DNA from 3 places in the Rhizobium favelukesii genome. Region 2 is predicted to be linked to each of the others. Evidence: predicted binding sites of a transcription regulator. Region 2 holds the regulator's gene; each other region holds the start of a gene.
The links. Region 2 encodes LexA, which represses DNA repair genes until DNA is damaged. Its sites were predicted from a motif close to TGTTCNNNNTGTGTTCNG; they were not measured.
Positions count from the first base shown of each region.

Region 1: dnaE (DNA polymerase III subunit alpha) is a predicted target of LexA. The motif match lies at 2,091-2,108, and genes of this name have one in related genera.
Region 3: LPU83_RS58445 (helicase-related protein) is a predicted target of LexA. The motif match lies at 5,359-5,376, and genes of this name have one in related genera.

Region 1 covers NZ_HG916852.1:1,640,112-1,647,407, forward strand. Annotated here, with positions in the region: gene LPU83_RS46570 (lipoprotein-releasing ABC transporter permease subunit) at 1-207, shown strand, start outside; gene LPU83_RS46575 (ABC transporter ATP-binding protein) at 222-905, shown strand; gene LPU83_RS46580 (DUF5680 domain-containing protein) at 906-1,370, opposite strand; gene LPU83_RS46585 (hypothetical protein) at 1,442-2,026, opposite strand; gene dnaE (DNA polymerase III subunit alpha) at 2,330-5,830, shown strand; gene LPU83_RS46595 (L,D-transpeptidase family protein) at 5,833-7,068, opposite strand; gene LPU83_RS46600 (DNA polymerase IV) at 7,163-7,296, opposite strand, start outside.
Region 2 covers NZ_HG916852.1:2,499,289-2,506,584, forward strand. Annotated here, with positions in the region: gene LPU83_RS50990 (methyl-accepting chemotaxis protein) at 159-2,003, shown strand; gene kdsA (3-deoxy-8-phosphooctulonate synthase) at 2,026-2,871, opposite strand; gene LPU83_RS51000 (VOC family protein) at 2,868-3,752, opposite strand; gene lexA (transcriptional repressor LexA) at 3,952-4,668, shown strand; gene LPU83_RS51010 (hypothetical protein) at 5,546-5,839, shown strand; gene gltA (citrate synthase) at 5,964-7,253, shown strand; gene lpxB (lipid-A-disaccharide synthase) at 7,283-7,296, opposite strand, start outside.
Region 3 covers NZ_HG916852.1:4,025,397-4,032,692, forward strand. Annotated here, with positions in the region: gene LPU83_RS58410 (lysine-2,3-aminomutase-like protein) at 1-46, opposite strand, end outside; gene epmA (EF-P lysine aminoacylase EpmA) at 43-1,110, opposite strand; gene efp (elongation factor P) at 1,262-1,831, shown strand; gene LPU83_RS58425 (IS4 family transposase) at 1,997-3,334, shown strand; gene LPU83_RS58430 (YMGG-like glycine zipper-containing protein) at 3,413-3,658, opposite strand; one part of gene LPU83_RS58435 (IS630 family transposase) at 3,741-4,233, shown strand; one part of gene LPU83_RS58435 (IS630 family transposase) at 4,233-4,801, shown strand; gene LPU83_RS58440 (DUF3309 family protein) at 4,866-5,021, opposite strand; gene LPU83_RS58445 (helicase-related protein) at 5,536-7,296, shown strand, end outside.

The sequences.
Region 1 (7,296 bases), 860 kb from region 2:
GAGATCCGCGAGTTTTTCTCGTGGGTTTCCGGCACGGTGCTGTTTGATCCGCAGCTTTATTTCCTCAGCCAGCTGCCTGCCGAAATGAGCTTCAGCGAAACGCTGTCGGTCGTGATCATGGCCCTGACGCTGTCCTTCATCGCGACGATCTTCCCGGCATGGCGAGCCTCCAAGCTCGATCCCGTGCAGGCCCTGCGCTACGAATAAGGAATGCCCTGTTCATGAAACGGAATACCGTTCTCAAGCTTTCCGGCGTCGAGCGCCACTACGGCCAGGGCGAGACGCTGCTCTCGATCCTCAAGGGTGCGGATTTTACGTTGAACAGCGGTGAAATCGTAGCCCTCGTCGCGCCATCAGGCACGGGAAAATCGACGCTGCTGCATGTTGCCGGCCTGCTTGAGCATCCCGATGGCGGCGAGGTGACGATTAATGGCAATGCCTGCGACGGCTTGCCGGACGACAAGCGCACCACGATCCGCCGCAATGAAATCGGCTTCGTCTACCAGTTTCATCATCTGCTGCCGGAATTCTCCGCGATCGAGAACATCATGATGCCGCAGATGATCGCCGGCCTGCCGCGCAAGGAAGCAAAGGAGCGGGCGGGCCAGTTGCTCGACTACATGCGGATTGGCCATCGTGGCGCGCATCGCCCCGGGGAACTTTCCGGGGGCGAACAACAGCGCGTGGCGATTGCCCGCGCCGTCGCCAATGCGCCGAGCCTGCTTCTGGCGGACGAGCCCACAGGCAATCTCGATCCTGAAACCGCAAGCTATGTCTTTGACGCGTTAGAAGCACTGGTGCGCCAATCTGGCCTGGCGGCGCTGATCGCGACCCACAATCACGAACTCGCCGGCCGCATGGACCGGCGCGTCACGATCGCCGACGGCAAGGTCGTGGATTTCTGATCAGCGGTGGATGAGACCGCCACGGTAGTCCAATTCGTAGGCCCTGCGCTCGTTCACGACGATAACTTCGCGGCCGCTGAAATGGCTGCAGTCGCCCGTGCTTTGATCGGCATAGAAACCGAAGGCATGCTCGAATTCCATGCCCCCGAGAAAGCGTCGGTACTCGGCATACATTTTCGACAGCGCAGCCTTGATGACGGTCCCGGCCCGTTCTCCATCAATCAGCGCATGCTCGACGATGCGTCCGAAGTAGTTCATCGCCCAGATCGGCTCGCCATCCAGCCAGACCACTTCCTGCCCGGCGAAATCGGTTCCGCCGAAATAGCTGTCGAGATAGCGCCACCCGCCGCGCTGATAGCCGATGTCGTGCGATCCCGTCCGGCAGGCCGGCGAAGGAGTTCCGCCGCCGACATAGGTGTTGGCCTTCGCCTCGACGATAAAACTGTTCAATGCAGCAATATTCATGGCCTGTCGCCTCCCGCTCGGCAGCGTCTCAACAACGGTGCCAATTGTAAAAAACAAAATAAGAACGAAAGCTATTGCCCGCAGATCGATTGCCCAGTGTCGTCGTTCCACTGGGCGATCGGGATGACACGGGGCTCGGTTTTGACGTCCTTGCCATTCTTCTGCAACTTGCCAGCCAAGGCGTTGTAGTCGCAGGAGCTGCCGGCGTTGGGGTCGAGCGTGTCGTAGTGATTGTAAGTGTAACCGGCCACGACGAACTGCTTGTTGCGATAGGCGACCGTCAGCGTTTGGTCCCAGCGATCGCGGCCGATGGCGCTGTTTTGCGAGTGTATCGCGATCGAGGACTTGCCGACGGCTTTCAACGACGGCTCCTGGCCGAAGACCCCATCAGCACTGGTGCTGCCCCAAATCTTGTTTGGCGCGCTCAGCGAAAGTCGCAGGAGTTCGTGGTCGCTGTCGCGAAGATAGATGTAGATGCTGATTTGATCATCGTTGGCTTTGTCTACTGGAGCAACAAACATTGCAAGATCCACCCGCCCGTCGCCATCCCAATCGCCCGTCGCCGCGTCGACGATGCGTGCAGGATCAATCTGCTCGGCTCGGGCGGTAAACGCCGTGGATAGAGCCAGTCCAGCAATTAATACAAACTTAAACATGCTTTTCTCCATCGCCATGCGGCCAGCAGAGCGGAAAAGAATCCTGTTGACAATAGAACAATAGCAGAACAAATTAAAAACATAAGAGAACAGGAGAGCCAAATGACTGACATGATCCGTGATATCGCAGCATTCACCTCCATCGCAATGTTCGTTGCCAGCTTCTCGCTGATCTGCATGGCGATGTGAGAATTCCGGGGACCGCATGGCTGCCATGCGGTCCAAACGCACTCCCTTCTCTGGACATCGACCCCTCAATGCTGAGAATACACCCGATTGATTCAGGTGATCGGAAGGCATGTCATGGCGGGTGCGGAGAAAGACGCGGCGAGCGGTTTTATCGGCGGTACGCCGGGCTTTGTTCACCTTCGTGTCCACTCGGCTTATTCGCTGCTCGAGGGCGCGCTGCCGCTTAAGAAGATCCTCTACAAGGCATCGAGCGACAGCCAGCCGGCGATCGCGATCACCGACACCAACAATCTGTTTGTCGCCCTCGAATTCTCACAGAAGGCGATGGATGAAGGTCTGCAGCCGATCATCGGCTGCCAGGTCTCGATCGACATGGAAGACGGCCTTGAGACGGAGCGGCGCGGCGGACAGCAGGCGCTCGTCAAGCTCCCGTCCTTGGTGCTGCTGGCCGCCACCGACGCCGGGTACGAGCGACTGGTGGATCTCGTCAGTCGGGCCTATCTCGGCGGTGAGGGCAACGGTCAGTCGATCCACATTCGTGCCTCCTGGCTCGATGAGATCGGAGCGGACGGCCTGATCGCCTTGACAGGTGCCTTGACGGGGCCGATCGATATGGCGTTGAAGGACGGGCACGCAGCGCAGGCAGAAGCACGCCTCCTGCTGCTGAAGCGCCATTTCAGCGACCGTCTCTATGTCGAACTGCAGCGTCACGGCACCTATGACAAGCGCCATGAACAGAAGGTCGTGGGCCTTGCCTATCAGCACGATCTGCCGCTGGTCGCCACCAATGAAGCGTTCTTCCCGACCCGTGACGACTATGATGCGCACGACGCGTTGATGGCGGTGGCCCACAATGCCATCGTCTCTGACGACACGCGGTTCCGCCTGACGCCGGATCACTACCTCAAGAGCCGCGCCGAAATGGCGAAGCTGTTTGCGGATCTGCCGGAAGCGCTGGAAAACACCATCGAGATAGCCCGCCGCTGCTCGTTCATCCTCAAGACGCGCAAGCCGATCCTGCCGCGCTTCACGGGCGCCACGACCGATCCCGAGGAAGCGGAACGCGAAGAGGCGCTCGAACTGCGCCGGCAGGCGGAGGAAGGGCTGGACAATCGCCTCGCCACGCTCGGCATGTCGCCTGGTTACGAGGAGAAGGAATACCGCGATCGGCTGGAGTTCGAGCTCAGCGTTATCGAACGCATGAAGTTCCCTGGCTACTTCCTGATCGTTGCTGATTTCATCAAATGGGCAAAGCAGCATGATATTCCCGTCGGCCCGGGCCGTGGTTCGGGTGCTGGGTCGCTGGTCGCCTATGCCCTGACGATCACCGACGTCGATCCGCTGCGTTTCTCGCTGCTCTTCGAACGCTTCCTCAACCCGGAACGCGTCTCGATGCCCGACTTCGACATCGACTTCTGCCAGGATCGCCGCGAAGAGGTGATCCGCTACGTCCAGCGCAAATACGGCCGCGAGCAGGTCGCGCAGATCATCACCTTCGGTTCGCTGCAGGCTCGCGCCGCATTGCGAGATGTCGGCCGTGTGCTGGAAATGCCGTACGGACAGGTCGACAAGATCTGCAAGCTGGTTCCCAACAACCCGGCCAACCCGACGCCGCTCTCGAAGGCGATCGAGGAAGAGCCGAAGCTGCAGGAAGAGGCCGACAAGGAGCCTGTCGTCGCGCGCCTGCTCGACATTGCCCAAAAGATCGAGGGCCTATACCGCCACGCCTCCACCCACGCCGCCGGTATCGTCATCGGCGACCGCCCGCTGTCGAAGCTGGTGCCGATGTATCGCGATCCGCGCTCCGACATGCCCGTCACCCAGTTCAACATGAAGTGGGTCGAGCAGGCCGGCCTCGTCAAGTTCGACTTCCTCGGGTTGAAGACGCTGACGGTGCTGAAGGTAGCGGTCGATTTCGTCGCCAAACGCGGCATCAATGTCGACCTGGCCTCGATACCGCTCGACGACAAGAAGACTTACGAGATGCTCTCGCGGGGCGAAACGGTCGGCGTGTTCCAGGTGGAAAGTGCGGGCATGCGCAAGGCACTGATCGGCATGAAGCCGGACTGCATCGAGGATATCATCGCGCTTGTGGCACTTTATCGCCCAGGCCCGATGGAGAACATCCCGACATACAACGCCCGCAAACACGGCGAGGAAGAAGTCGAGTCGATCCATCCGACGATCGACTATCTGCTGAAGGAGACGCAAGGGGTTATCGTCTACCAGGAGCAGGTGATGCAGATCGCCCAGGTCCTGTCCGGCTACTCGCTCGGCGAAGCCGACCTTCTGCGCCGCGCCATGGGTAAGAAGATCAAGGCGGAGATGGACCAGCAGCGCGAGCGCTTCGTCGACGGTGCCGTGAAGAACGGCGTGTCGAAGCCGCAGGCTGACAACATCTTCGAACTACTCGCCAAGTTCGCGAACTACGGCTTCAACAAGTCGCACGCCGCCGCCTACGCGATCGTCTCCTATCAGACTGCCTATATGAAGGCGCATTATCCGGTCGAGTTCCTTGCCGCGTCGATGACGCTCGATATGTCGAACACCGAAAAGGTCAACGACTTCCGCCAGGACGCCAAGCGCCTCGAGATCGAGGTGATCCCGCCCTCGGTGCAGACCTCGTTCCGTCATTTCGAGACTGGCGACAACAGGATCTACTATGCGCTGGCAGCGCTGAAGGGTGTCGGCGAATCGGCCGTCGATCATATCGTGGAGGTCCGCGGCGACACGCCGTTCGCAAGCCTTGAAGATTTCTGCCTGCGCATCGACCCGCGGCAGGTGAACCGTCGCGTGCTGGAAAGCCTGATCTTCGCCGGTGCCTTCGATTGCTTCGGGCTCGATCGCGCGCAACTGGCAGGCGGTCTCGATCGCATCATGGGTTATGCCCAGCGTGCACAGGAAAACAAGCTGAGCGGCCAGTCGGATATCTTCGGCAGCGCTCTTTCGTCGGGCCCCGAGAAAATCTCGCTGCCGCCGTTTTCGCCGTGGCTGGCCTCCGAGAAGCTGCTCAAGGAGTTCCAGGTCCTTGGCTTCTATTTGACCGCGCATCCGCTCGATAGCTACCAGAACATTCTGCAGAAGATGCGCGTGCAGACCTTCGCCGAGTTTTCGGCGGCAGTGAAGCAGGGAGCGAGCAACGGCCGCCTTGCAGGGACGGTCATTTCCAAGCAGGAGCGCAAGACGAGGACCGGCAACAAGATGGGCATCATCGTGTTTTCGGATTCATCGGGTCAGTTCGAAGCGGTGTTGTTTTCTGAGATGCTGAACCAATACCGTGACGTACTGGAGTCTGGAAAGTCCTTCGTGATCACGGCGATGGGGGAGGAGCGGCCGGAAGGCGTCGGCCTTCGGCTGCAGACCATACAGTCGCTGGAAGAGAAATCGCTGCAGATGCAGAAGGCCCTGCGCGTCTACGTGCGCGATTCCGGGCCACTCCGCGCGGTCGCGGCGCACTTGAATGCGAAGGGCGATGGCTTGGTCTCCTTCATCGTGATCAAGGAGGAGGGCAAGCGCGAGGTGGAGGTTGAACTCCCGCAGAAGTATCGCATCACGCCCGAGATTGCCGCGGCGCTTCGCGCAGCACCCGGTGTCGTTGACGTCGAGTTGGTCTGACGTCAGCTTTTGGTAACGGTGATGAAGTCGGTTCCTTTGCCGGTCTCGGTTCCGAGGCCGGTGTCGGAGATCGTCAGTGTCGAGCCGCTGGTCAACATGGCGTCGATCTTGCGCCGCGTCTCCGCGGGAATATGGATACGGCTCAGAGCATTGGCGATCGGCGTGCCGCTGATGATCGAGCTTTCGAGGCTGCTGATTCCGAGCCGCGTCATGGTTGCGCGCGAGAGCGTGTTGGGAAGCGTCGCACCCATCCAGTCCGCCGAGCCTGTTTCGAAATGGACACTGTGTGCCATGAAGAAATGCGTACCGAGAGCAAGGCCAGGATTTTCAATCGAGATCGGCGCTTCAAGAACAGGCTGGAAACCTTGGCGGATCATGAGGACTCCATTCGGAGGCGTTCCCTTGCCCGCCGCGGCATAGACGGCTCGGATGAGCACATCACTTGCCGGTGACTTGTCTGCGGTGGGCTCAACTGGACGCTGCAACTTGAAATCGCTGATTGCCTGGAGCGTTGCTGGTCCGAGGAAGCCATCCGGCTCACCCACGGCAAATCCGAGCTCGTTGAGGTATGTTTGAAGGTCGATAACCTCCTCGCGCAGGCTGCGGCGCGTAACGAGAATACGGATCGGCGTGTCGTTCGCGGGAGCTCTTGCCGCCGGGCTCTGGGCAGCCGGTAGCGCGACGTCGTTCATGGCGACCTGAACGGGGGCCTGCCCGATCGCCGGCCGCAAAGCAGCGTCGGAAAGCAGCGCCGGGGGCTCCGGCATGTCCGGCCGGAAGAGCGTCGGATGATCGATCGGTTCCGGCGTCACTTCCGCGTCGGTAATGACAACCGGAACGCCCATCTCTGTCATCTCATAGAGCTGCTTGGCAAAGGCTGCCGGCATGCGGACGCAGCCGTGTGACGCGGGGTATCGCGGCACGGAATTGGACTCGTGAAGCGCGATACCAGACCAAGTCAGCCGCTGCATGAAGGGCATCGGTGCAGCCGAGTAGAGGTTGGACTCGTGATATTTCTGCTTCTCGATGACGGAAAAGATGCCGCTCGGCGTTGGATGGCCCGGTTTCCCCGTCGAGACCTTCGAGGTCGCCGCGACCTCGGTGCCATCGTAGAGCGTGAGCGACTGCGCATCCTTCGATACGAAGATCTGCAGCGTGCGTGCATCCGCCGCGAGCGCAGGGTGCACGAGTGCGGTGGCCGACAGCAAGCCGAGGCCAAAAACGAGACGCGACAACATATGACTCAACCGATACGCAATACGTGAAGCGCCAGCCTAATCGGCGAAGCTTAAGGAAAACTTGAAATAAAGGACGTTGAGGCAGGCTCACATACTAGTGATCGCGCTTGCCGCCAAAAGTATATCCGGTCTGGACGGTTCCTTTGCCGAACCTGTCGCGCAGCTTGTCCATCGCCGCTTCGGCCGCCGCCCTGCGGCCCGATTGCACATCGATGAGGTCGGGCGGAT
Region 2 (7,296 bases):
AATAAGGAAATACTGCCTGTCCGCCGGCAAGTAGTATTGCATGATGCACTTCCTTGTGCGGTTCAAACCCGCCTGCTTAGGGCTTTTAAGTTCCCTCCAAATCCCAAGCCATTTCAATAAACAACACCTGTTCACTATTAAAATTTACGGGGCGCCGGATGAAACTCAATATTGCTCGCAGCCTTGCCATCTTCGCGGCCGTCGTCACCGCGGGATTGATCACTTCGATCGGCATACAGAATTACGCCTTCAACAAGCTGCGGGTGAACGGCGAAATGTATAAGCAGATCGTCTACGGCAAGGATCTCGTCGCCGATATCCTGCCGCCGCCTCTCTACATCGTCGAATCCTACATGCTTGCACTTGAGGCGGTGCAGCGTCCTGAAGTCGCGCGGAAGAATATCGAGCGCATCCAGACTGTCCTGAAGCCCGCCTATGAGGATCGCCGCAAATATTGGTCGGAAACGGCGCTCAGCGCCGATCTCAAGGAAAAACTCCTGAACGACGTCCTCGTCAAAGGCGACGTCTTCTGGAAGGTGATGGCGGAAGAACTCGCCCCGGCCATTCTCAAGAACGACGCTGCCGTCATCCCGGCGGCCTTCGAGAAGCTTTCAACGAATTTCCATATTCATGAAGAGGCCGTCAACAAGCTCGTGGACATGGCGAACGCCTTCCTTGCTGCTGCCGAAAAGGATGCTGCCGAACAAACCCGCATCCTTTCCACGATCACACTTGCGGCAGCCGCTGTCTCGTTTTGCCTGTTGCTCGGCGGCCTCTATGCCTTCCGTCGACGCGCTATCGTGCCGCTCTCGGCGATGCGCGACTATATGGCGATCCTTGCCGGTGGCGATTATTCGAAGGAAGTGCCCTTCAGCCGCCGCGCCGACGAGATCGGCGCGATGGCGCGCGCCGTCACCGTCTTCCGTCAATCTGCCGAAGAGCGAAACAATATCCGCGAGCGCCAAGATGCTGAACGCCGGGTGCAGGCACAGCGTGATGCGGTGCTTGCCGCGACCAAGGCAGAAGAGGAAGCCGCCCGCGAGCGCGTCATTGCAAGCCTGAGCCGCGGTCTGGAGCGCCTTTCCGGCGGCGACCTCACTGTCCAGCTCAGCGAACCCTTCGAAGCCGCCTACGAAAAGCTGCGCCACGAGTTCAACTCGAGCATCCGCACGCTTTTCGGCGCAATGAAGGAAATCTCGGCCGTCACGAATACGGTAAGGACCGGCTCGAGCGAAATCGCCTCGAGCACGGATGATCTGGCCCGGCGAACGGAGCATCAGGCCGCCTCGCTGGAGCAGGCAGCCTCCGCGCTCGACCAGATCACCGTCACCGTCAAGAACTCATCGGAACGGGCCAATGAAGCGAACGCGGTGATGACGGCGACGAAGGAAAGCGCCAGCTACTCGGCAACCGTCGTGCACGAGGCGGTGGCCGCGATGGAGAAGATCGAGACATCATCCGCGCAGATCGGCGAGATCATCAACGTCATCGACGAAATCGCCTTCCAGACCAACCTCCTCGCGCTCAATGCCGGTGTGGAGGCCGCCCGTGCAGGTGAGGCCGGAAAAGGCTTTGCCGTCGTTGCGCAGGAAGTGCGCGACCTTGCCGGTCGCTCCGCCAATCTGGCGAAAGAAATCAAACAGTTGATCGAGAGGTCTTCCAGCCAGGTTTCAGCAGGCGTTGGCCTCGTCAACCGCACAGGCGAAGCGCTCAGCAATATCGATCAGCAGGTTCTGATGGTCACTGCGCTGATCGAGGGGATCGTGCGTTCTTCCTCCGAACAAACCACCGCGCTCCTGGAAGTCAACGCCGCGGTCAACACGATGGACAGCGTCACGCAGCAGAACGCGGCGATGGTCGAGCAAACCAGCGCCGCCTGCCGAGAGCTCGGCGCCGAGGCAGTGCACCTCAATCACCTGCTGTCTCGTTTCCGTCTCGACGATACGGACAACTCCGTGACCAAGGGATATCCCTCCCACAAACGGATGGCGCTTGCCGGTTGACGGCCGGCACTTTCTGCAGGTTTCAGGCCGCCTTGGCGATCACGTCGAAAGCCAGCAGCTTTTCGAGTAGCCGCGGCATATCCTTCAGGCGAACCATGTTCGGCCCGTCGGACGGCGCATTGTCAGGGTCTTCGTGTGTTTCGATGAAGACGCCGGCGACGCCAACGGCAACGGCTGCCCGTGCCAGCGTCTCCACGAATTCGCGCTGGCCGCCGGTTGAGCCGCCCTGCCCGCCTGGCTGCTGCACCGAATGCGTGGCGTCAAAGATCACGGGAGCGCCCATCGCCGCCATGATCGGCAGCGAACGCATGTCCGAAACCAGCGTGTTGTAGCCGAAGGAGGCGCCACGCTCGCACAGCAGGATATTGGGGTTGCCGGTCGAGTTCAGCTTGTTGAGGACATTCTTCATGTCCCAAGGAGCAAGGAACTGGCCCTTCTTGACGTTGATGGTGCGGCCGGTCTTGGCGGCAGCGACCAGCAGGTCGGTCTGGCGGCTGAGGAAGGCCGGGATCTGCAGGATGTCGACGACGGTCGCCACCTCGGCGCACTGCTCCTCGGTGTGGATGTCAGTCAGGACCGGAAAGCCGTATTCCTTCTTGAGGTCTGCAAAGACCTCAAGCGCCGTTTCGAGGCCGATCCCACGCTGAGCCGACAGCGAGGTGCGGTTCGCCTTGTCGAAGGAGGACTTGTAGACGAGGCCGAGACCAAGCTTGTCGCAGAGTTCCTTTAGCACGCCCGCGACCATGAAGGCATGGTCACGGCTCTCCATCTGGCAGGGCCCAGCAATCAGCGACAGCTGGCCGGCATTGGAAAAGGTGACGCAGCCGGCGCCTTCGCCAACCACGACTTCGGACTTTGTCTGGCTCATCGTTTCTCCTCAAAGGCGAAGAGCGCGCCCTGCCCGGGAGCCGCCTTCACCAGAATTCGATTGTTTTTGCGCGTGTAGGTCATCCCGTTAGCAGCCAAATGCGCTTCTGTCACGGCGAGATCGCCAACCTTGAAGACGATGGCGATGCCGCGCAAGCCGCGATCGGTGGACGCTGCAGGAAGGTCGAAATAGGCATACAATCCATCGGGGGATAGAACGCTGATCCTGGCATTCGGAGCGGCGACGCTCACGCCGAAGGCGTCGTTGACAATCCCCGGGCCGTGCGCCGCTGCGCGCACGAATGATCCGAACGCCTTCGGATCTGGCGAAACCAGAGCGATCTCTGCAATCCCATGGACGCCGTTCGCGTGCACTTGCAGCGCTTTTCGATCGGCCGGCAGCGGATTGACGCGTTGACACGTGAAAAAGAAGAAATCCGGAGCCCGCAGATCCACCGCGAAAGCGAGCTTGAACGCGGCTGTGGCCTCCGAGCCATCGGGCATCTTCATCGGTCGCTCGAACTGTAGCATCTCGCCGCCATTGATCCTTTCGGAAAGGAACCGGGCGTGGTCGCGATCGGCATCTGCGGTCGCGAAGACCACGGCAGAGAATCCATCGTCCCCGCATCGAAACCGAAAGGCGCGGTCACGCGCGGTGAAGACATTCCCTTTCTTCGCCGACGCCTCGTGCAGTTCCGCGCTGGCGACCCCCAGGGGCTCTAGGTAAGTTTCGTCGGAGAAGAATATGCAGGCGTTCTCTGTTCCAAACGGATGCCGGGCATCGGGCGCGATGGTGAACCCAAGTTTTCCGAGACGTTCGCGCGCGAGTCCAATATTGGAGACCGGCAGCACGATGTGGTCCAGCGGATGTGCTTCGCTCATAGCAAACTCTCCGGAATTTGCGAAGATGTGCGCCGGGTCGCAGGACAATGCAACCCCCTTCGGCGCTTTCAGTCAAATGAACTGAGAAAACTGAACAAGTTGCGGGCAAGTTTTACGAAAATTTAGGCACTTGCGGAACACATATGGAACATATAGTGTCTGTTCTGGCTTTGTTTCACGACTCTGGGGTTCAACTTCGATGCTGACGCGTAAACAACAGGAGCTTCTTCTCTTCATTCACGAGCGAATGAAGGAGTCCGGTGTCCCCCCTTCTTTCGATGAAATGAAAGATGCCTTGGACCTCGCGTCGAAGTCAGGCATTCACCGGCTGATTACAGCGCTCGAAGAACGTGGCTTCATTCGCCGACTGCCGAATCGGGCCCGCGCCCTGGAGGTCATCAAGCTTCCGGAGGCATATAACCCGAGCTTGCAACCACGCCGCGGCTTTTCGCCGAGCGTCATCGAAGGCAGCCTCGGCAAACCGCAGCTTGTTGCGCCGCCGAAGCCGGCAGCACATGCCGACAACGGCAATTCCGCCTCGGTACCGGTTATGGGACGGATCGCCGCCGGCGTGCCGATTTCGGCAATCCAGAACAATACTCACGACATCACCGTTCCGGCCGACATGCTTGGCCCGGGCGAGCACTATGCGCTTGAGGTCAAGGGCGACTCGATGATCGAAGCCGGCATTTTCGATGGCGACACGGTGATCATTCGCAATGGCAGCACCGCAAATCCCGGCGACATCGTTGTCGCGCTCGTCGATGACGAAGAAGCGACCCTCAAGCGCTTCCGCCGGAAGGGCGCCTCCATTGCGCTCGAGGCCGCGAACCCGGCTTATGAAACGCGTATTTTTGGACCCGACCGCGTCAAGGTTCAGGGCAAGCTCGTCGGGCTCATTCGTCGTTATCATTGACGACAGGCGGCTCACCGTCAAACGTGCCGCTTCGCCAGTTGTATGCCCAATGCCGCATCCAGGGGCGGTCAAGCGTGGTAGTAGGCGGTGACACGATGGTGTTCCCTGTTCGTCTTTGCGTATCTCGGCGGCGCCAGAGCCGCGACGCAGGATTTCTCCGGTGAATAGCAGTGCGTCCGGCCGGCATTCGGTCGCACGCAGGCGAGCGGGCGTCACGACGATATCGGCGGTATCGCGCGCAGCGCCGAAGTAAGCAGGGTTTTCGACGATTGTCAGAACGTAGCTGCTATCGTGCGTGGCGGTGCACCAGGCGTTTTCAGGGAAACAAGGCGGTCTTCAGCGCCCGTCGCAGAGGCCTGCCGCAACGTATTGCGGGCATTGCGCAATTCCTCAGCCGAGAGTCTTTGAGCTTGGCCTTCGCTGTCCGCCGCCGGACAGGGGTGATATTGCATCGCCGAGGTGGAATTGATGCAGTGCCAGCGGTCACGGCGATCCCCTTCCCGACGCTCAACGCAGCCCGTGATCGTCGTGATTATACGCGCGTCCAATATGACGGTCGCCCTACTCCGTGCTTCGAACTGGGCGGAAAGCGTTCCCACGACACCAATACGCCCGCCAGCGCAAGATTTCGGATCAGTCGGCGGCGCCCCGGGGACTGCGGCCGGTGCAATCAGGGCGAACGCAACAAACCATGCCCCCAGGCGGATCATTGGCGGGTCACTTGCGAGCTCAAACCAGAGGACGGCGTCGGCCCGAGGAAGACCGGAGAAAATACGAAGAACCGCCCATGATCCATCTCCGTCGCCACAGCGCGACGAAAACACGAAGAGCAGCCGGGCGGCGCGGTCGTAAACCACGTTGCCCAGGAGACGAGTGATTGCGTGCTGAAGGCGCGCGGAGGCTTCTAAGCAGATTGAGCCCGAAGAAAAGAACGCTCTGCCATGCGAGCAAGCGCATCCGCGCCGAGGGGCCTGCCTCACAAAGTGGCTTCAACCCCGGCATGCATCTGCGCCCAAAAACAGCCGCCCTTGCAACCACAATGCAAGTTCTTCAGGCTTCAGGCAACAATAATCGATTGAAATCCGAAGGAGAATCGGAAGCCAGAAAAGCCAAGGATAATCATCAGCTTCTGCTATGCGCAGGGCTCATCGCAGGAGTGCCCAAAAGTTGATACTGCGATGCACAAAATGGCGTCACGGGAACTTGGCATTAGGCGCGCGATCATATAGCTATCGTCGACGACGCTTAACCCTATGGCGCTTTTATGGCGCCAACCGCCAGTTTGGAGGATCAGAATGACGGAACAAAGCGCAACACTGAAAATCGGTGATAAATCAGTCGATCTCGCCGTCAAGAGCGGCACGATCGGCCCTGACGTCATTGATATCGGCGCCCTGTACAAGCACACGGCTTCCTTCACGTACGATCCTGGTTTTACCTCGACCGCATCCTGTGAATCGAAAATCACCTACATCGATGGTGATGCCGGCGTACTGCTACATCGCGGTTATCCGATCGAGCAACTTGCCGAGCATGGCGACTTCCTCGAGGTCTGCTACCTGCTCCTCTATGGCGAACTGCCGACCGCTGCGCAGAAGAAGGATTTCGACTATCGCGTCACGCATCACACGATGGTGCATGAGCAGATGAGTCGGTTCTTCACGGGCTTCCGCCGCGATGCGCATCCGATGGCCGTCATGTGCGGCTGCGTCGGTGCATTGTCGGCCTTCTACCACGACTCCACCGACATCACGGATCCGCATCAGCGCATGGTCGCAAGCCTGCGCATGATCGCCAAGATGCCGACACTTGCGGCCATGGCCTACAAGTATCACGTCGGCCAGCCCTTCGTTTACCCGAAGAACGATCTCGACTACGCCTCGAACTTCCTGCGCATGTGCTTTGCTGTTCCGTGCGAAGAATATGTCGTCAATCCGGTGCTGTCCCGCGCCATGGACCGCATCTTCATCCTGCACGCCGACCACGAGCAGAATGCATCGACCTCGACGGTCCGCCTCGCCGGCTCATCGGGCGCAAACCCGTTCGCCTGCATCGCCGCCGGCATTGCCTGCCTCTGGGGCCCGGCTCACGGCGGCGCCAATGAAGCAGCGCTGAACATGCTGACCGAGATCGGCACCGTCGACCGTATTCCCGAATACATAGCCCGCGCCAAGGACAAGAACGATCCGTTCCGTCTCATGGGCTTCGGTCATCGCGTCTACAAGAACTACGATCCGCGCGCCAAGATCATGCAGAAGACGACACACGAGGTTCTCGGCGAACTCGGCGTCAAGGACGACCCTTTGCTCGAGGTAGCAATGGAACTGGAGCGTATCGCTCTCACTGATGAATACTTCATCGAAAAGAAGCTCTATCCGAATATCGACTTCTACTCCGGCATCACGCTCAAGGCTCTGGGCTTCCCCACGACCATGTTCACCGTGCTGTTTGCTCTGGCCCGCACGGTCGGCTGGATTGCACAGTGGAACGAGATGATCGAAGACCCGGAGCAGCGTATCGGCCGTCCGCGCCAGCTCTACATCGGCGAGCCACAGCGCGATTACCTGCCGGTCTCCAAGCGCTAAACCGCGACAGCAGACAGCAAAGAGCCCGGTCAGAAATGGCCGG
Region 3 (7,296 bases), 1.5 Mb from region 2:
CGCGTTCCAGACCCTCGACGGTCTTGATAGGCCCGACACTATTCATCTGCCGTACTCCGCGACCGGCGCCCACATCACCTGATCGATCCGCGACGCCCCGGTAGCCAGCATCACCAACCGGTCGAAGCCAAGGGCGATACCGCTCGCCTCCGGCATGATGGCAAGGGCGTCCAGAAAATCCTCGTCGATCGGATAGGTCTCGCCATAGATGCGGGCCTTCTCGGACATCTCGATCTCGAAGCGGCGGCGCTGTTCCGCCGGATTGGTGAGTTCACCGAAGCCGTTTGCGAGCTCGACACCACAGGCATAGACCTCGAAACGTTCGGCAACGCGAGGATTATGTCCCGACGGACGCGCCAAAGCTGCTTCCGACACCGGATATTCGTCAAGAATGGTGACGCGGCCGAAGCCCAGCTGAGGTTCGACCTTTTCAACGAGCACGCGGCTAAACAAATCCGCCCAACCGTCATCGTCGGCAACGCGCATGCCGATCCGCTTCATCTCGCAGGCGAGATGCGCCCGATCCGTCGCACCGTCGGTCGCAACGGACGCCAGGAGATCTATACCCGCATAGCGGTCGAAAGCTGCGGCAACGCTTATCCGGTCCGGCCCCGCGAACGGATCGCACTCGCTACCTCGATAGGTCAGGCGTCTCGTCTTCGTGGTTTCTGCAGCAAGCGCCAGAATGCGAACGCAGTCCATCATCAGGCTCTCGTAGCTTTCGTCCACACGATACCATTCAAGCATCGTGAATTCCGGATGATGCAACGGACCGCGCTCGCGATTGCGGTAGACGTGCGCGAAGCAGGCGATGCGCTGCTCTCCGGCCGAAAGCAATTTCTTGCAGGCAAACTCAGGCGAGGTATGCAGATAAAGCGACGCCGCCTTCTGACCGTCGGTCGTCAATGCTTCGGTGGCAAACGCATGAAGATGCGCCTCGTTGCCTGGCGACACCTGCAGCGTGGCGGTGTCGACTTCCAGAAAATCCTCGCTCAGGAAGTAGCCACGCAGTGCAGACTGGATCGCATTCCGCCCAATCAGGAACGGGCGACGGTCCAAATGCACGCTCGGCGTCCACCACGGCGATACTTTGGCGATCGAGGGCTTCATCGGCATTGTCCTGACCGACCTAGCCAACGCTGGGGCTGGCTATTTGCCGGATTTTAGGTTAGTTGCGCCCCAAAAGAACAATCAATTGCGTCTTTGAGGCTGTATCGACAGTCCTCTACGACGCCAAAAGCCGAGTTACAAGGAAGTCTTAATGGTCAAGGTCATCGCCTCTTCCGTCCGCAAGGGCAACGTTCTCGACGTGGATGGTAAGCTCTACGTCGTTCTGACTGCCCAGAACTTCCATCCGGGCAAGGGCACGCCGGTTACCCAGGTCGACATGCGTCGTATCGTCGACGGCGTTAAGGTCGCTGAGCGCTGGCGTACGACCGAACAGGTCGAGCGCGCCTTCGTCGAAGACGTGAATTTCCAGTATCTTTACGAAGATGGTGAAGGATTCCACTTCATGAACCCGGCGACCTACGATCAGGTGGTCGTGAACGATGAAACGATGGGCGATCAGAAGGCCTATCTGCAGGAAGGCATGACCTGCATCCTGTCGATCCACGAAGGCGTTCCGCTTGCGCTCGAGCTGCCGCGCCATGTGACCCTCGAAATTACGGAAACCGAACCGGTCGTTAAGGGCCAGACGGCTTCTTCCTCCTACAAGCCGGCAATGCTGTCGAACGGCGTGCGCACCATGGTGCCGCCGCATATCAACGCCGGCACACGCGTGGTTATCGCCACGGAAGACAATTCCTACGTCGAGCGCGCAAAGGACTGATCGTCCGCCTCATGCGCTGAGAAAACTAAGGCCGCATCGGAAACGACGCGGCCTTTTTCTTGTCAGCAGTTACGGTCATATCGCGACTGCCGTTCAAACAAAAAGCGCCGATCAGGTCGTAATGCAGTTCACTTAGTGAGCTGCGGGCAAGTTTGATGGTTCGGGATGGGGATTCGTTTTCCCATCCTGTTTTTGTTTGTGATGTCACGCACCCTTGGACATTCGGCCGAATTATCGGCTCTTTCGCAGGCGATCGACCCGGACTGGATCGCTCAGGCTCTCGCCACGACAGGCAAGGCGAGCATCCGCAAGCGCAAGCTGCCAGCCGAGCAGGTCGTCTGGCTGGTGATTGCGTTGGCCCTTTATCGTCATCAGTCAATCCCGGAGGTGGTGGCCCATCTTGATCTGGTTTTGCCCGATGAGGTCAACGCGGATATTGCCAAGAGCGCGTTGACACAGGCACGGCAGCGCTTGGGTCAGGCACCGTTGGCGCAGTTGTTTGCAATGAGTGCATCATGCTGGGATGAACGCCACCAATCCGGGCGTGCCTGGCGGGGTCTTTGTCGTTATGCCGTGGACGGCAGCACGCTGCGGACGTCCGACAGCCCGGAGAACCGGGCGCATTTTGGAGCGCAGGCCTACGCGTCTGGCGTTGTCGCAAGCTATCCGCAATTGCGGCTGCTGACGCTGACGGCGCTGGCGACGCATCTGGTGCGTGATGCGGTGTTCGGAGCCTATGGCACAAACGAGATGCTCTATGCCAAAAGCCTGCTCGACCGGGTTCCGGACCATTCGCTGACGGTCTTCGACAAGGGCTTCTTCAGTGCCAGCCTTCTCTTGCAATTGCAGACGAAGGGACATGAGCGTCACTGGCTGATTCCGGCCAAAGCCAACAGCACATGGGAACGACTGGATCCGCACCCCACCGATTATCGGGTGCGCATGAAGGTCTCGCCCCAGGCGCGGCAGGCAGAACCGGACTTGCCGGCCTTCTGGGAGGTCAGGGCCATCGAGACGACCACCAGCCATGGCAAAAAGCGCATATTGTTGACATCGCTGATGGACAGACAAACTTATCCGGCAAGCGAAATCGTCCATCAGTATGAAGAGCGATGGCGCATCGAGACAAGTTATCGCGAACTCAAGCAGGAGCTTCTCGGTAGCGAACTGACCCTGCGAAGCGGCACGCCGGAGACTGTCTATCAGGAGGTCTGGGGCGCGTTGCTGGCCTACAATCTGGTGCGGCTCGAAATGGCAGAGGTCGCGACCGAAGCCCAAGTCGAGCCAACCCGACTAAGCTTTATCACAGCCCTGCATTACCTGCGTCACGAATGGGGATGGATGGCGATCGAAGCACCCGGCAAAATCCCCGCCCACCTCACCAGATTGAGAAACAGATTGGCAGACTTGCTGCTGACAGAAAAACGGGGGCGATCATGCCCCCGTGTCGTCAAAAAACTGCCTGCCAGATACCCGATAAGAGCCGTAAGCAAACCTAAGTGAACTGCATTACCGATCAGGTCGGCGCTTTTTTCTTAAGGTAACGAAGTTAGGTCGCAAGCTACCTCAGTCGGCCCCGCCCTAGTAGCGCGGGCAACGTGCTTCGTAGCGGCGGCCGTATCGGTCCCTGTAGACGCAGTAGCCACGACGCTCAACGGACTGGCCGATCAATGCGCCAGCGAGACCACCGGCTACGGCACCGATTGCTGCGCCGCCCCAGCTGTGGCTAACAGCACCACCAATAATGGCGCCGCTGCCTGCACCGATCGCGGTGCCTTGTTCAGTCGCCGTGCAAGAAGCAAGCGCGCCAACAAGCGCGCCAATAATACCAGCGAGCGCAGAGTGCGACTCACTTGGGATTCCCGAATCGGTGAAAATCTGAATCCATGGGGCAAACGGGAGGTTTGCAATGGGTTCGGCGATTGCATTGCGCGATGATTTTGATGGTCCTGCTCTGCGGCAGTTCGCGAAAGGGACCAAGGATGCCGCTCAAGCGCGGCGGCTTCTGGCGTTGGCGGAAATTTATGACGGCGGCTCGCGTACAGATGCGGCCCGGATCGGGGGCGTGACCTTGCAGATTGTTCGCGACTGGGTCGTTCGTTTCAATGAGCACGGGTCGGCCGGGCTCCTCAACGGCAAGGCTCCCGGCAATCGGCCCAAGCTGAATGATGATCAGCGCCAGGCCTTGGCCAAGATTGTAGAGCGTGGTCCGATCCCGGCTATCCACGGTGTCGTTCGGTGGCGGCGCAAGGATCTGGTCCAATGGATCTTCCAGGAATTCCGGATCTCGATGGACGAGACCACGGTTGGTCGCGAATTGAAGGCTCTCGGCTTTGCCAAGCTGTCTGCCCGGCCGCGCCACTACGCCCAGAATGAACCCGAAGTGGACGCTTTTAAAAAGAGTTCCCTGCCGCATTGGCAGCCATCAGAAGCAGCCTCCCGAAGAATACCGAGATCGAACTCTGGTGGGCCGACGAGGCGCGCATAGGTCAGAAAAACAAGATCACCCGCCGATGGGCTCGCCGTGGCACCCGACCTTCAGCGCCGCTGGATCAACGGACGATGTGGGCGTACATCTTCGGTGCCATCTGCCCCAAGAAAGGTAAGGGCGCGGGCCTCGTATTGCCCTATTGCGATACCGACGCCATGAATCAACATCTGCTGGAAATCAGCCAGGCAGTCGATGACGGCGCTCACGCGGTCCTCATCCTCGATCAAGCCGGATGGCACGTCACGCCGAAGCTCAGCGTCCCTGACAACATCACATTGCTGTTCTTGCCGCCGCGTTCGCCTGAATTGAACCCTGTCGAAAACGTCTGGCAGTTTATGAGGGACAACTGGCTGTCGAACCGCATCTTCACAGACTACGAGGACATCGTCGCTCACTGCTGTGCCGCCTGGAACAAACTCGTCGCGCAACCCTGGAAGATAATGTCCATTGGACTGCGCGAGTGGGCGCATCGGTTTTGATCAATGCATGTTGGTATAAGAACAAGCTTTTTCATCATGAGATAACTCCCAATTTTTTCGTCGCTTAGATGCGACCCATTAGCACAAGGATAATAATAATAACGAGAACTAGTCCCAAACCGCCGGAAGGTCCATAGCCCCATCCACGGCTATAACCCCAATTTGGTAAGGCGCCGATCAAAAGCAGAATAAGGATGATGAGAAGGATCGTGCCAAGCATGGTTCAAGTCCTCGACCTCATTGCACTCGGAATGGACGAGAAACACGCATCACTGATTTTTGTTCCATACGTATCAAATCTTCCGCTTTGACGGTAAAACCACCCGATCAAGCCTGATTTTCGGTCTCTCCGCGTAACGCAACACCAACGCGAAAAGCCTCAGCCAGAAGTCGCCCGGCAATTTCCGGTAAAAGCGGTTAACAAGCCGAATCCAACCCGCCCACGCGTATGACGCGAATTTCACGATTCAGCATCTTGTGGTAAAAAGCGATTCAAAATCAATACTTAGCCGTGAACAAACACTGAATCAGCCGGAGTCAGCGATTCGTCTCCGATTCGTTCTCAAGCTGTTCCGAATCGGAAAACGAGCAATCTGCAAGCTATTCGCGCAATAGAAAACCGCGGAGTAAATTCAAATCAGCCCTTGCGTTTGAGACAACGGCTGTCCATGTGTTGTGTGCTTCGGAGAGGAGCTGACTTGATCTGGGGCACCCCCGCCTCATCTGCCAGGACCATGACACTGACATCGCAGCCGATGATACTGAGTGGGCGCGGAGTAACCGCGGTGCTCGGGCCAACAAATACCGGCAAGACGCATTATGCCATCGAGCGCATGGTTGCCCACGGCACCGGCGTGATCGGGCTGCCGTTGCGGCTGCTGGCACGCGAGGTCTACACACGCGTCGCCGAAAAGGTCGGAATCCAGAATGTTGCGCTGGTAACGGGCGAGGAGAAGATATCGCCTCCCAACGCCCGCTTTTCGGTCTGTACCGTCGAGGCAATGCCGCGCGAGACCAAGGCAGCTTTCGTCGCCATCGATGAAGTTCAGCTTGCCGGCGATCTGGAGCGCGGGCACATCTTCACGGACCGTATCCTGCATCTGCGTGGCCGCGACGAAACGCTGTTGCTCGGCGCCGGCACGATGCGCCCAATTCTGCAACAACTTCTCCCCGGAATCACCGTGGTCGAGCGACCCCGGCTTTCTCACCTGTTCTACGCTGGACAGAAGAAGACCACCCGCCTGCCGCAGCGCTCGGCAATTGTCGCTTTCTCTGCGGACGAAGTCTATGCGATCGCTGAGTTGATCCGCAGACAGCGTGGCGGGGCGGCCGTGGTTCTTGGAGCCCTCAGTCCGCGCACCCGCAATGCGCAGGTGGCGCTTTATCAGGCCGGGGATGTGGAATATCTGGTCGCGACGGATGCGATCGGCATGGGTCTCAATCTCGATGTCGATCATGTCGCCTTCGCGCAGGATCGCAAATTCGACGGCTATCAGTTCCGCAACCTCAACCCTGCCGAACTCGGGCAGATTGCCGGTCGCGCAGGCCGCCATGTTCGCGACGGAACATTTGGCGTCACCGGCCAAGTGGATCCTTTTGATGAGGAATTGGTCGAACGCATCGAAGGTCATGAGTTCGACAATGTAAAAGTGCTGCAGTGGCGCACAAAGAACCTCGATTTCGCTTCCATTCATGCGCTGCGGGCGAGCCTTGAAACCGGCCCTACCGTTTCCGGCCTGACACGCGCTCTGCCCGCCGTCGACCAGCAAGCGCTGGAACACCTGTCGCGTTACCCGGAAATCATTGACCTTGCTGACAATCCGGCGCGGGTCGAGAAGTTGTGGGAGGCGTGCGCGCTGCCGGACTACCGGCGCATTGCCCCGGCCCAACACGCCGATCTCATCTCCACCCTCTTTTCCGATCTCGTGCGCTATGGCACGGTAAACGAGGACTTCCTTGCCGAGCAGGTACATCGTGCGGATCGAACAGACGGTGAAATTGACACGCTTTCGGCGCGAATCGCGCAGATAAGGACTTGGACCTATGTGTCGAATCGGCCCAATTGGCTTGCCGATCCGACACACTGGCAGGAAAAGACGCGGGAAATCGAAGATCGATTGTCCGATGCGTTACATGAAAGGTTGACGAAACGCTTTGTTGATCGCAGGACATCTGTGCTCATGAAGCGCCTGAGAGAGAATGCGATGCTGGAAGCTGAAATCAGTGTAAATGGCGATGTCTTCGTTGAAGGACATCATGTGGGGCAACTGTCGGGATTCCGGTTCACGCCCATTTCGGGAGCGGATGGACCGGACGCTAAGGCTGTTCAGTCTGCTTCGCAAAAGGCGCTCGCTCTGGAATTCGAGGCACGTGCTGCTCGCCTCCATGCGGCCGGCAATGGCGATCTCGCGATCGGCTCCGACGGTTCGATCCGCTGGTTGGGCGATCCGGTGGCACGTCTGGCGGGCAGCGATCATGTGATGCGCCCGCGCGTC